Regions from separate parts of the Paenibacillus sp. KACC 21273 genome, predicted to be linked through region 3. Evidence: riboswitches for the same ligand, from Rfam matches in the RefSeq annotation. Region 3 holds a riboswitch; each other region holds the start of a gene.
The links. A riboswitch is a leader RNA that binds a small molecule or an ion and turns the genes downstream of it on or off. The one in region 3 is predicted to bind cyclic di-AMP.

Region 1 (4,291 bases), 250 kb from region 3:
AGCGTTCATTTTTGAAAATATGTGCAGCCAGTAGACGATATCCTTCAGTCGCTAATGTATCTCGTAACAACGTAATCACAGGTACAGCTAATTTGAGATCTTGATAATTGAAATAAATTTGAAAATCACTGATATAGACCGCATCCAGCCCACACCCTTTTTCAGAAGGATCATCTTCTGACTCGGTAGGCTTAGCAGCTTGTGAATATGTGACCTTGAGATACCCGATCAACAACATCGAAGCAGGCGGAATGGTAGATTGATCATCCGATATAATCGTAGAACTATCTGTAGACCCTTCGAGCGCTGGTTCTGGTCTTTGCATATAGATATTTAGACTATGGGAGTGCGGTTCAAATGCAATATAAAAATCGCCAATTACACGACTGCACAGTGGAATATACCCGTCTGGCATAGAGCACTCCTACCTGTTATTCATTATTTTTGTAGAAATTGAATCGTAAATTGAATCGCTTCTAATGCTTCTTGCACAAATGCTTTATTTTCTTTTTCCCATTCATTCGGATCGTCCATAAATGAATCATCTAACCAATCTTCAAGTCCAGTCACGATTTTGCGACGTTCATTAGGTGCAGGTGCTTTTCCACGTAATGCTTGAATAGCACTGCGCATCACTTTGCAAGAAGATTGGATAAAAGGATAATCGTCTTTATCCCATGCTTTGGCATTATCCATATCGTAAAAAGCAATCCATTTTTCGATAATTGAAGCGGCTTGCTTTGGTTCTAACTGAGGCATATTGATATTCTCCATTTCTATAATTAAAAATTGAACTATAACCTACTACGATCTCGCTGATTTGCTTATCGAAGCAGAGCGACTCTGGGACTCGTCTGCGATTCGTTGCAATTGATCTGACATATATATGTGAGTACCTGACTTGGAGGTCTGAGCGATCCGATACATCGCTCGTGCAACGTCACTTGCTTCGATACCTCGATATTTGCGGAGAGGACCTATCATTAGAAATGATAATGCTTGAGAGACTACAGCACCGAATTGCTCTCCTGCGCGGCTATTTTTGCGTTTGCCTAGCAATAAAGAGGGGCGAACAATCGATAATGAAGAATAACCAACTTGTTGTAACCGTTGCTCCATATCTCCTTTGGTACGTGTATAGAAAATACTGGATTTGGGATCAGCGCCCATCGAGCTAATCACGATAAACTGCTTGGCTCCTTGTTTATACGCCACCATAGCGACAGACACAGGATACAATACATCAATCTCGATCATCTGCGCTTGCGTTCCTGCTTGCTTAATCGTTGTACCGAGACAGCAAAAAACATCATCTGCTTTCATCTCTGCTCGATAATCTTCTAATCTATGATAATCCACTACGATCTGTTGCAACTTCAGATGTTGTAGTTGTTGCACAGGTTCACGGACAAGAGCAATCACTCGTGTATATTCTGTGCTATCTAATAACTGACGCAACAACTTTTTGCCCACAAGACCTGTTGCTCCAGCGACGAGTGCTGTTTTACCGATCACAACGATCATCTCCATTCTGCGCATCATCTTGGTTCTCTATCTTCTTTATTATCAAGATATCACCGACAAATTGCAAAATAAAATGATCGTTGGATCAGCAGTCTTTTTTTATAATAAAAACGAAGCGCTACTTCCATTGGTATGAATAATATAATCTGCACCCAAACCACGATAAATTAAGCGTGATTGGCTGCCTTCTGTAATGACATATAGCTTATCAGATGTCCATGCACGACAGATCTGGATATAACGACAACATAACGGTAGACTACGTTCAAATAAATAGATTTTGCCAATATTCAATTGCGGGATACGCCATAAGTCTTGTCGCTGAGTATCTATTACTAGAATATGCTCAATGCCTATCTTTTCAAATCGAAGCTGATCTGCCTGACTGTTCACTATAATAGCAAACGGTATTTTTTTAACTTTGAGTAATTGAATAAATTGCTCCCCTGCTACTGTAGCAGGCGATACCAGTACAAATTCCTGTTCGTACTCCATGCGTGTTCGCGCTCCTCCACTCATTGTAGACAACAAAAAAAAGCCGTTAGAAGAGGACCTCTTCATCAGCTTCTAAGACAGGAGCAAAAAAAGCCCCTGATATGGCATAGATGACTGTTGTCGTCTCTCTTATTGCAGCTTACGAGGTTAGCTGACGGATTCGGAAGTAAGAGTCTCCCTACAGATAGATCAGCCTGAGCTGTCGTCTCTGATTCACCCCTGAATAGATCTGTAATACCCTGTCTATTCGTATGGTTCCCCCGCTTTCTGAAAGGTCTAGATTTAGCCTTTCAGCCATTAAGCTGTAATGAACTTGAATGAAATCATACGCCCGCCTTTTTCGTTTGTAAAGCAGTCTGAATCTTCATAAAGAGTGAATTTGAATCAATTCCTTTATCTTTTGAGCAGTATGCTCTTATTTGCATCATTCCATCCTTCTTTTTCTGCTGTTTGCGCAGTATTTATATAAACGGTTGTATCAGCGAGCATGATAGCCATTAGAACGTGATTGAGACCAATGAATCCGATTACATCGTTATTTTCAAGCATATAACGCCTATTAAAAGCTTAGATTTGATTTTACTTCTACCCTTAACGGTACTATGATTGCTAACAATATCTGACATCAAAAAAGTGTGCCGGCTACTGATTTATCTGGTTTTACTGTGTATAGAGATAGCGATTTTATTTGAAGGAGTGTAGATTTGAGATGAGTTTAATTTCGCCGATAGCGCCTGCTAGCAACACTGTATCCACGGTGGATCTGGCTACACATCATATTCATTCGATTGAAGTGTTCCAGTATGATAATCATCTGCTCGCATTACCTGATATGGATGGGTATCTGCATTGTGGGCTGTTAAAAATAGCAAGTCATGGGATTACTGGTTGGGCGGAATATTCGTTTACCGATCAGGTTCAACATTTAGACTTGGTGAAATGGTGCCGGGTATTCTCTACGCTGAAAAAATGCTCGTTACAGCAAGCACAATCTCATATCGATCAACATCATGCTAGCTGGGGAGATGTGCGTAGTCAGGTGATGGTAGAGGCTTTAACTGATCTATGCAATCGACTACAAGATCCGCCCGATGTATGGGCATCTTCTGATATACTGGTGAATCATGCTTTTTTGTTAGATTATACAATCGCGTATTATTCCTTTTAAATAATTATGGTTAATGGATCATAACTACCTCAATAAAGGAGTGTATCTAGCTTGAATTCTGAAAAGATTATGGTCTGTGTGTATTATGGACCCAATGGAGAACGATTGATCAGGCGTGGTATTCATTTATCTCAACTTATTCAGTCTCCACTTTGTGTATTAAGTGTAATCGATCAACCTCTCGATGAAATGGATCAACAACAAGAGAACTATGTAGCGTTATGGCGTAAATTAACAGAAGAAGCTGGCGGTCATTTTGTGCTTTTAGAAAGTAACGGACAAGAAGCGGCTGATATTATTACTTCTACCGCTCAACAACACGATATTACGCAACTTATTATTGGACAATCGGCTCAGACTCGCTGGCAAGAAATTATAAAAGGTTCGATCGTAAACGACCTACTGGAAAAGCTGGGAGCGATCGATCTACATATTGTAGCGGTACAGCGTATGCAAGCCCATCTCGAAGAAACCCATGAACAAGGCGTAGATGTAGACGTGATTCAGACTTCGCGCGGATACGAAATTGCGTATGAGACGCATGGTCGACCGATCATTACAGAAGGTATCTTTTTCAAAGATATGCATACAGACTTCGATAATGGATTGCTCAAATTATGTATCGACGGGCAATATCAATATCTGAAAGTATTTAAAGGCAAGTTGATTGATGAATTGGTATTGGAACCTCATTCGGTGTAATATAGCGACTGTCAATCATATATTCATTACTAGCCTGCAATCCCTTCATCTATCAAAGGGTTGCAGGTAATTTGCTATGCGATCAGGGGTATCAATTGGAATATATTTTGATTATCAAAAATTTATATTCAAAAATGTTGTTAACTATAATCTTTCTCACTGTGCTCCTTACCTAGACATGATAATGTGAAGTTGTTCCCTTCCACTATCTCATATCAATAAAGGAGTTTATTGAATTATGAAAACAGGATTTGTTGTGATTACAGGCGCGTCGTCAAGTATAGGAGAAGCTACTGCCAAACTTTTTATCGCTAAAGGACATAATGTATTGTTACTTTCTCGTCGCGAAGATCGGTTAAAAGCATTTGCTGGTCGTCAGGTGATGAAAGCGATTATTGATAT
Region 2 (4,291 bases), 2.2 Mb from region 3:
ACAGATCAGTCAGTCTTTATCTTTGCGCAAACTGCATATTGAAGATGCTTATTTTGCCGATATGAGTTGTCTACAAGCATGTGAACAGTTAGAAATGCTAACGATTCATGATACTCGTATTTCCGATATTTCAGCGATTGCCGATCTACCTAATCTGAAGCAATTGGAATTGAATAGTGGCTGTCAAATTAGCAATATTGAAACGATCTCCAAATCGGTGTCTTTAGAGCAATTTAGCGGTTCATTTGCTCAATTTCAATTACTCAAAAACTCGTTCGCTCAATATGTGAAATTCCACAAAATTGTAGGCGAAATGACAGATGAAGAAGAAGAAATCTGGCACAGTCATATACGTTAATACGATACTTTAATCATATCTAATCAGTCCCAAAGACTCTGTATAGCTCAAAAGCGACAGAGTCTTTTTTTGTTTTTTTATTATTTTTTACCTAAAATGATAAAAATGTAGTTGACTATCAATTTTCTAATTAGGTATAAATTCAATAGAATATGTTAAGACAATTTTGATTATACGAAAAATATAATGCTATTGATTCAGATATCAGCACGTTGTACCATTTTGCTTATGAAATTTATACAGGTTGACATAACAAGACAAAATGATAGGATATTGCGTAACAAATGACATAATCGTTTTCAGAATTTACTGCAAAACAATGATCAATATCATGTAACTAAAATAAAAAAGTAGATAAACGATGAAAAAGAGAGAAAATAGGAGCTTGAGATAGATAACTTTTCAATAGTTATCTGAAAATGAAAGCTGTGATGATTCACAGCTTTTTTTGCGTCTTTTCTCAGCTTTACAGTTGACAAGGACAGGCGTATTATTCATTGCAGGCAGTTGATGAATACGATTCAGCAACTGATATAAATGAAGTTTCCAATGTTTGTTGATCGCTGAGTTTTCGGTATTAACCGAAAAACGGGGGAACCAAATTGCGATTTCACAAAACGGTGTGAGAGCCGGAATGTGAATCGTTGGGGTGAATCTGCATACTGACTTAACCATGGTATAGTCAGACAATGCAGTAGGGCGACTCTCACCGCCCGAATCCGACAGCTAACCTCGTAAGCGTGGATTAGGAGAGAAGTGTGAAGCTTGTGCCGATCTGACACAGTGTAATACGACTCTGTGTTTTTTGATATGTTAACAATGTCACAACGCTTAATTTTCATATGCATATGAAAAGCGGGGGAACCAACCGTTGATGAAGATAACTGATACGAAGAGTCAGTTACTACACAACATGGGGTGAATTCCGGTATCTACCGGAACGGGCGATCTTCCAGCCCGAATCCGACAGCTAACTCCGTAAGCGTATAGGGGAGAACTCCTAACCAGCAACTCGGCAGGTACACGATAAGTGTGCGTGTTTGTAGAGGCCTGGGGAAAAGTTCTGCTTTTCTCCAGGCTTCTTTTTTTATGCCTTTTTTAGCAAATGATTACTTACAAAATGAATGCAGGGAGTCTTACACACATGATGGATATACTGATGATTGGTTTAATGGTGATCATGACTTTAGGGTTGAGCGGGTTGCTGCAATGGGCATCTGTAGCTATCGGAGAAAGAAGGAATGAGCGATGACTTGGCTGCTGTGGATTATTATTGGTGGATTAACAATCTATCTATGTTATGCATTGATTTATCCAGAAAAATTCTAATGGGTCAGGGGAGAACATCGTGAGTATCTTTTCATATATCGGAATTGCAGTCACTATTATCATCGCTATACTTATTGCTCGGCCAACCGGACATTATATTGCTTATGCTTTTGAAAATAAACCCAATCGCTTGGATCGTTGGTTTTATCCGATAGAAAAATGGATTTACAGGTTCGGCGGTATCAAAAATGAAAATCAAACATGGAAGCAGTATGCAGGAGCAGTTCTGATCAGTAATTCAGTGATCTTGCTGATTACGTACATGATCTTTCGTTTCCAACATATTTTACCAATGAATCCAGCAGGGATCACCAATATGAGTCCTGATCTGGCATTTAATACAGCGATTAGTTTTATTACAAATACCAATTTACAGCATTATAGCGGAGAAAGCGGATTGTCTTTATTTTCACAGATGACAGCGATCATCTTTATGATGTTTGTATCGCCGGCAACAGGGATTGCAGTCGCTATTGCATTTATTAGAGGAATCACAGGTAAGCCACTCGGTAATTTCTTTACAGATCTCGTACGAGCAATCACACGAATCTTGTTACCATTAGCATTTGTGATGGCAATTGTATTTGTAGGATTAGGTGTACCGCAGACATTGCATACTTTAATCACTGCGCAGACGTTACAAGGAACAGAGCAACAGATTGGTACCGGCCCTATAGGATCATTTCTAGCGATCAAAGAATTAGGTAACAATGGTGGCGGATATTTTGGAGCCAACTCTGCTCATCCTTTTGAAAATCCGGGCGGATTCAGTAACATGTTACAGATGTTAATGATGTTACTTGTGCCGATGTCACTTCCATTTACGTATGGTAAAATGGTTGGCAACTCCAAACAAGGTAGAGTATTATTTGTGTCGATGGTAATGATGTTTGTCGTCATGCTTAGTGTATCTCTTGTTAGTGAATCTCAAGGGAATCCATTGATTAATCAATTAGGTATTCAACATCAGTCTGGATCGATGGAAGGGAAAGAAGTACGGTTAGGTGAAGCACAATCTTCATTCTACTCTGTCGTCACAACCGCTTCAGAGACAGGTGCTGTCAATAACATGCATGACACGTTGACACCTATTGGCGGATTGATTTCACTTGGGAATATGATGCTTAATACGGTATTTGGCGGTTCTGGTGTAGGGTTATTAAATATTCTAATGTATGCCATTATTGCTGTGTTCTTATCCGGTCTAATGGTTGGACGAACACCTGAATTTCTCGGTCGCAAAATTGAAGGTAAAGAAATGAAGCTGATTGCAGTCACATTGCTTATTCAACCTTTATTGGTATTAGCGCCAACAGCAATAGCTGTGATGACACAATCCGATACGATTTCTAATCCGGGTTATCATGGATTAACACAAGCGTTGTATGAATTTACTTCATCAGCTGCGAATAACGGATCAGGATTTGAAGGATTAGGCGATAATACACCGTTTTGGAATATTATGACCGGTGTCGTTATGTTTATCAGTCGTTATTTCTCAATGGTAACGTTGTTAGCTGTTGCAGGGTCATTAATGGCGAAAAAACCTGTTCCAGAAACAAGCGGAACATTGCGTACAGATCAAGCATTGTTCGGCGGTATGTTTATTATTTCTGTTATTTTAGTCGGTGCGCTTACGTTTTTCCCGGCAGTTGTACTTGGACCGATTGCAGAAATGCTAACGTTGTAAAAAGAAAAAGATACACTCATCTCATGATGTAAAATGAGAAAAATAAATGATTGTTACACAATGAGTTATAGATAGAATTCGAATATATAGCATTTATACAGATAAGTGCTAAGTGGAGGAACAATGTAATGAAAAGTAAATCATCAATGATGAGCCGGGACTTGATCTCCAAAGCGTTACAACAATCTGTGATCAAATTAAATCCTAAACTGATGGCACGTAATCCAGTAATGTTTGTAGTTGAAGTCGGTTTAATTATCAGTTTATTACTCATTTTTGTACCGAATGCTTTTGGCGAATCGGTTTCAACAGGATTCAATATAGCAGTAGCCATTATTTTGTTATTCACGATACTTTTTGCGAACTTTGCTGAAGCATTAGCAGAAGGTCGAGGCAAAGCACAAGCAGACTCGATGAAAAATACGCAAAAAGAAATTATTGCAAATCGAATCGAAGGTGAGCAAGTAGTAGCTGTATCGTCTACACAGCTTCGTAAAGGTGATGTTGTCAAAGTCGTACAGGGTGAAATGATTCCCGGCGATGGTGAAGTAATTAAAGGTCTTGCTTCCGTCGATGAATCTGCGATTACAGGTGAATCTGCTCCAGTCATTAAAGAAGCAGGTGGAGACTTTAGTTCTGTAACGGGTGGAACGATGGTAATTAGTGATGAGATCATTGTTCGTATTACAAGCGATCCAGGTGAATCATTTATGGATCGAATGATTAGTCTGGTCGAAGGAGCAGAACGTCAGAAGACACCTAATGAAATTGCGTTAAACACAGTATTGATAAGCTTAACAATTATCTTTTTGATGGTTGTAGTAACACTTCCTTTTATGGCAAGCTATTTAAATATTGTTCTTTCAGTTCCGGTATTGATTGCTTTGCTAGTCTGCTTGATCCCAACAACAATT
Region 3 (4,291 bases):
GTGGGATTGCATCCTCAATATGATCTGGAAATCGATTTTCCAACTGATCTTCCTTATGATGTATTTCGTCCGGGCGATCCGAAAAAGGAAAAACAAATTCTACTATTAGATCGTCAAAATCGTATTCAAGAAATTTCAGAAGTATCGGATATTGTACGTTCAATCAGCGGTATTCATCGTGGTCGATATCATCTCTACTATCCGCAGGATAAATTGGAAAAAGTCATTCATCAGTTATCAGAAGAAGTAGCAGCAATATTTGAAAATAAAATCAATCCACCTCAAATGGAATTTGAAATCTAAAATAAAAGAAAAAAGTGTGTAAAACAGAGAAGGAGCGAGGAAAATATATGTTATTTGATACACATACTCACTTGGATTCGATTGAATTTGCCGATGATCGTAAAGAAGTCATTGAACGTGCTTATGCACAGGGTGTAACACGTATGATCAATGTTGGCTTCAACCGCGAAACGATTCCAACCACAATGGAATTGGTAGAAAGTTACGAATTTATATATGCAGCGATAGGTTGGCATCCTGTAGATGCGATTCATATGCAACCTGGTGATCTCGAATGGATCGAATCGTTATGCAAACATGAGAAAGTAGTTGCTATCGGTGAGATTGGTCTTGATTATCACTGGGATACTTCTCCAAAAGAAGTGCAACACAAAGTATTACGTGAACAAATTGGTCTGGCACGCTCCATTCATATGCCGATTGTGATTCATAATCGTGATGCACACGAAGATATTGTAAAGATTTTACGTGAAGAAAATGCACATGAAGTCGGAGGAGTGATGCACTCTTTTTCAGGTAGCTGGGAAACAGCCAAAATGTGTCTTGATATGGGCTTCCATTTATCGTTTGGAGGACCGATTACATTCAAAAATGCGAAGCAACCTAAAGAGGTGTTACAAAAGGTTCCGATGGACCGTCTTTTACTTGAAACAGATTCCCCATTTTTGACACCACATCCTTATCGTGGAAAACGAAATGAGTCCGGTTATGTGACACTTGTAGCAGAAGCGGCAGCGGCGCTAAAAGGGGTATCACTGGAAGAAATTAGTACAATTACAACTAAAAATGCACTGGAACGATTTGGCATTCGATGAAAAACAGAGTAAATCACGCAAAAAACATCGTTAAACGGATATATGAATAAATTATCATCAAAAAATCGAAGAATATGACAACTTTTTAACCATTTATTCAGAAAAACGTGCTTGCTCGTCGCTTTACATGAGGGTTGGGTTCGGGATATTATTTCATCAGTGATTTAATCTTGCTGTTATCACGCAAGATTCCATGATTCGGTCTCGCTGAGTTTCCTGCATAGGAAAACGGGGGAACCAACATATGTCTTCAAGCCATTATTATCAGAATACCGAAGTCATTATGTATGATTCCTTTTACAGGGTCTATGGGGTGAATTGGAGGTACTCGCGCCATGAGCGGAGGAGCCTTCAAAGGGCAAGCAATACAATGTGTCCGAATCCGACAGCTAACCCCGTAAGCGATGCAGAGGCAACCTCGTATTTTCTAACGTTTTCCGAACTGTATTCAAATACGTCGGGAGCCAAGGAAAAGTTGCTCTTGCTCTTTTCCAGAGGCTTCTTTTGTTTTGGGCAAAAGGAAAAGGTATAGAGATACGATATTTGAAGCTTGATCTTTCAGATATTAGGTATGTCCCTTAGACTGACCATGGCGCAGGCATTTTTGAACATCACGAAAGATTATCACACAGATTCGATAATCTTATGCTTACGATCAGCCTGTGAAAATTCTGTTATATAGTCGCGTCATATACAATTACGTCACAGCTAGACGGCGAGACTATGAAGGAGGACGGAAGAAGTGGCAATTGCTCCTTTCGAAAAAACCCATGGTTCGCGCTCATCCAGCATGTCTTATGCGCTGAGTTGGAAGCAACAAAATCTACGCTATGTATTGTGGGCTGCATTATTGGTTATCGCTCTTGCAGCGATGCTATTGTCCCTACTTTATAATCAAGCGGGTAAAAATATTTCTGTTGTCATTGACGGCAAAGCACAAACCGTGGAAACACGTAAATTGATGCTTTCTCAACTGCTTGATGAAAATCAAATTAAAGTGGCACCACAAGATAAAGTGTCAATGCCGATGAATGGCGCACTTCAAGATGGCGATAAAGTTTATATTAACCATGCGGTTGCAGTAAACATTACGGCAGATGGTGGCACGAAGAAAATCTATACCACCTCTAAGACAGTTGGTAACACATTGGAGCAAGCTGGATTAACATTGTCAGGTCAAGATCAACTTACACCAGCAATGGAATCTTCAGTTCATGACAATATGGATATCAAGATTGTTCGCACCAAATCGTTTGTAGCGAAAAAAGTTGTAAAGATTCCTTATCAAACTGTTAAAAAAACCGATGCTTCTATGGTTGAAGGTAAAACAAAGTTAGTACAAAGTGGTCAAACAGGTAAAGTGGTTCAATACATCGAGAAAGTATACGAAGATGGAGAATTCGTCTCCAAACGTATGGTTGATAAAAAAACAACCGCAAAAGTGCAAGATAAGATTGTAGCAATAGGTACCAAAAAAGAAGAGCCTAAGCTTCTTGCAGCTGCATCATCTAGTGGAGGTTCCAGTAATAGTACTTCCAAAGCAGGTGTAGATTTTTCTTATGCGAAAGTACTGAACAATGTATCTCTTACTGCTTATTCGTCTCAAGAACCTGGTCTAGGTACAGTGACTGCTTCTGGAGCACGTGTAACAGAAGGTCGTACGATTGCAGTCGATACGAGTGTCATTCCTATGGGATGGTGGGTATACATTGAAGGCATTGGCTTCCGCCGTGCTGAAGATACCGGTAGTGCTATTAACGGTAATAAAATCGACGTATATATAGACAGCTTGAGCCAAGCGAGAGCATTTGGACGTAAATCCGGTTACACTGTATATGTAATTGGTCCGGTTAAACCCTAGTCAGGGTGTTGATTGGGATAACGCCATTGCTTAAGCCCAGTCATCTGTTATATGATATAAATAATATTAACCATGAGCGTGAATAAGGAAAACAAAAAGAAGAGGAATATTCCTCTTCTTTTTGTTCTGTTAAGATCAATTTATAGTGAATAGATAGAGGTCATTATTTACAGAGTGAAGGGAAGCGTACAATCAACGTGATTAAAGAAGTGATTGTGGTGGAAGGTAGAGACGATACAGTAGCGATTAAACGAGCTGTAGACGCGGATACGATCGAAACCGGTGGTTCAGCGATTGGAGCTCATGTTATTCGTCGGGTGAAGTTAGCTCAAGAACGCCGCGGTGTGATCATATTAACAGATCCTGATTTTGCTGGTGAACGGATACGTAAGATCGTCGCGCAGAAAGTACCTGGTTGTAAACATGCTTTTATTCCTGAAAGCGAAGCTACGCTCAAAGGTGATATCGGTGTTGAGAATGCTTCGCCTGAAGCGATTCGTGAAGCACTTGCACGTGTACACTCGGAAATGCCAGAAGCAGAGATTTTGATCGATTGGGAAGACTTGATCATGACAGGACTGGTAATGCAGCCAGATGCAGCAGAGCGAAGAATGAAAATGGGCAACTTGTTAGGGATAGGGTATGGCAACGGAAAACAGTTCCATAAGCGTTTGCGCATTTTTGGAATAAGCCGTGAAGAATTTGCAGCAGCACTTTCACAAATGGAAGCGGAGGAAGAACAATAATATGGATGAAAGACTAGATATAGCGACACCCAAACGCACTAAAGAAATTATAAATAAGTATGGATTTTCATTTAAAAAAAGTCTGGGTCAGAACTTTTTGATCGATTCGAATATTTTGAACAAAATTGTAGAAGCTGCCGAGTTAACACCTGAAAATGGAGCTTTAGAGATTGGACCGGGGATAGGCGCATTGACCGAACGATTAGCACAAGAAGCGGGTGCAGTGACAGCGGTTGAGATTGACCGTCGCTTAATTCCAATTTTGAAAGAAGTGCTAGAACCTTATCCACATGCTAAAGTACGTCATGATGATGTGCTTAAAGTCGACTTGCATCAATTGTTTCGCGAAGATTTTAGTGAAGTCGAAAAAGTCAGTGTAGTTGCTAACTTACCGTACTATGTCACGACACCGATCGTTATGAAGCTGTTGGAAGAACGCCTTCCGTTGGATAATATTGTAGTGATGATCCAAAAAGAAGTCGCTCAGCGCATGGCAGCGCCTCCTGGAGGCAAAGACTACGGAAGTCTAAGTATTGCTGTGCAATATTATTGCGTGCCTGAATTGA

Region 1: it holds a riboswitch for cyclic di-AMP, as region 3 does, so the genes downstream of both, PQ460_RS01040 (hypothetical protein) here and PQ460_RS23370 (resuscitation-promoting factor) in region 3, are expected to answer to the same signal.
Region 2: it holds a riboswitch for cyclic di-AMP, as region 3 does, so the genes downstream of both, kdpF (K(+)-transporting ATPase subunit F) here and PQ460_RS23370 (resuscitation-promoting factor) in region 3, are expected to answer to the same signal.

What each region holds. Positions count from the first base shown of each region.
Region 1 covers NZ_CP117876.1:220,405-224,695, reverse strand. The annotation lists gene PQ460_RS01055 (hypothetical protein) at 1-415, opposite strand, end outside; gene PQ460_RS01050 (hypothetical protein) at 439-759, opposite strand; gene PQ460_RS01045 (oxidoreductase) at 805-1,542, opposite strand; gene PQ460_RS01040 (hypothetical protein) at 1,624-2,019, opposite strand; cyclic di-AMP (ydaO/yuaA leader) riboswitch at 2,141-2,317, opposite strand; gene PQ460_RS01035 (hypothetical protein) at 2,729-3,187, shown strand; gene PQ460_RS01030 (universal stress protein) at 3,239-3,889, shown strand; gene PQ460_RS01025 (SDR family oxidoreductase) at 4,128-4,291, shown strand, end outside.
Region 2 covers NZ_CP117876.1:3,103,593-3,107,883, reverse strand. The annotation lists gene PQ460_RS13490 (SMI1/KNR4 family protein) at 1-358, shown strand, start outside; cyclic di-AMP (ydaO/yuaA leader) riboswitch at 910-1,114, shown strand; cyclic di-AMP (ydaO/yuaA leader) riboswitch at 1,177-1,358, shown strand; gene kdpF (K(+)-transporting ATPase subunit F) at 1,607-1,687, shown strand; gene kdpA (potassium-transporting ATPase subunit KdpA) at 1,707-3,377, shown strand; gene kdpB (potassium-transporting ATPase subunit KdpB) at 3,506-4,291, shown strand, end outside.
Region 3 covers NZ_CP117876.1:5,324,897-5,329,187, reverse strand. The annotation lists gene PQ460_RS23380 (HD domain-containing protein) at 1-303, shown strand, start outside; gene PQ460_RS23375 (TatD family hydrolase) at 351-1,118, shown strand; cyclic di-AMP (ydaO/yuaA leader) riboswitch at 1,314-1,537, shown strand; gene PQ460_RS23370 (resuscitation-promoting factor) at 1,861-2,979, shown strand; gene rnmV (ribonuclease M5) at 3,177-3,725, shown strand; gene rsmA (16S rRNA (adenine(1518)-N(6)/adenine(1519)-N(6))-dimethyltransferase RsmA) at 3,727-4,291, shown strand, end outside.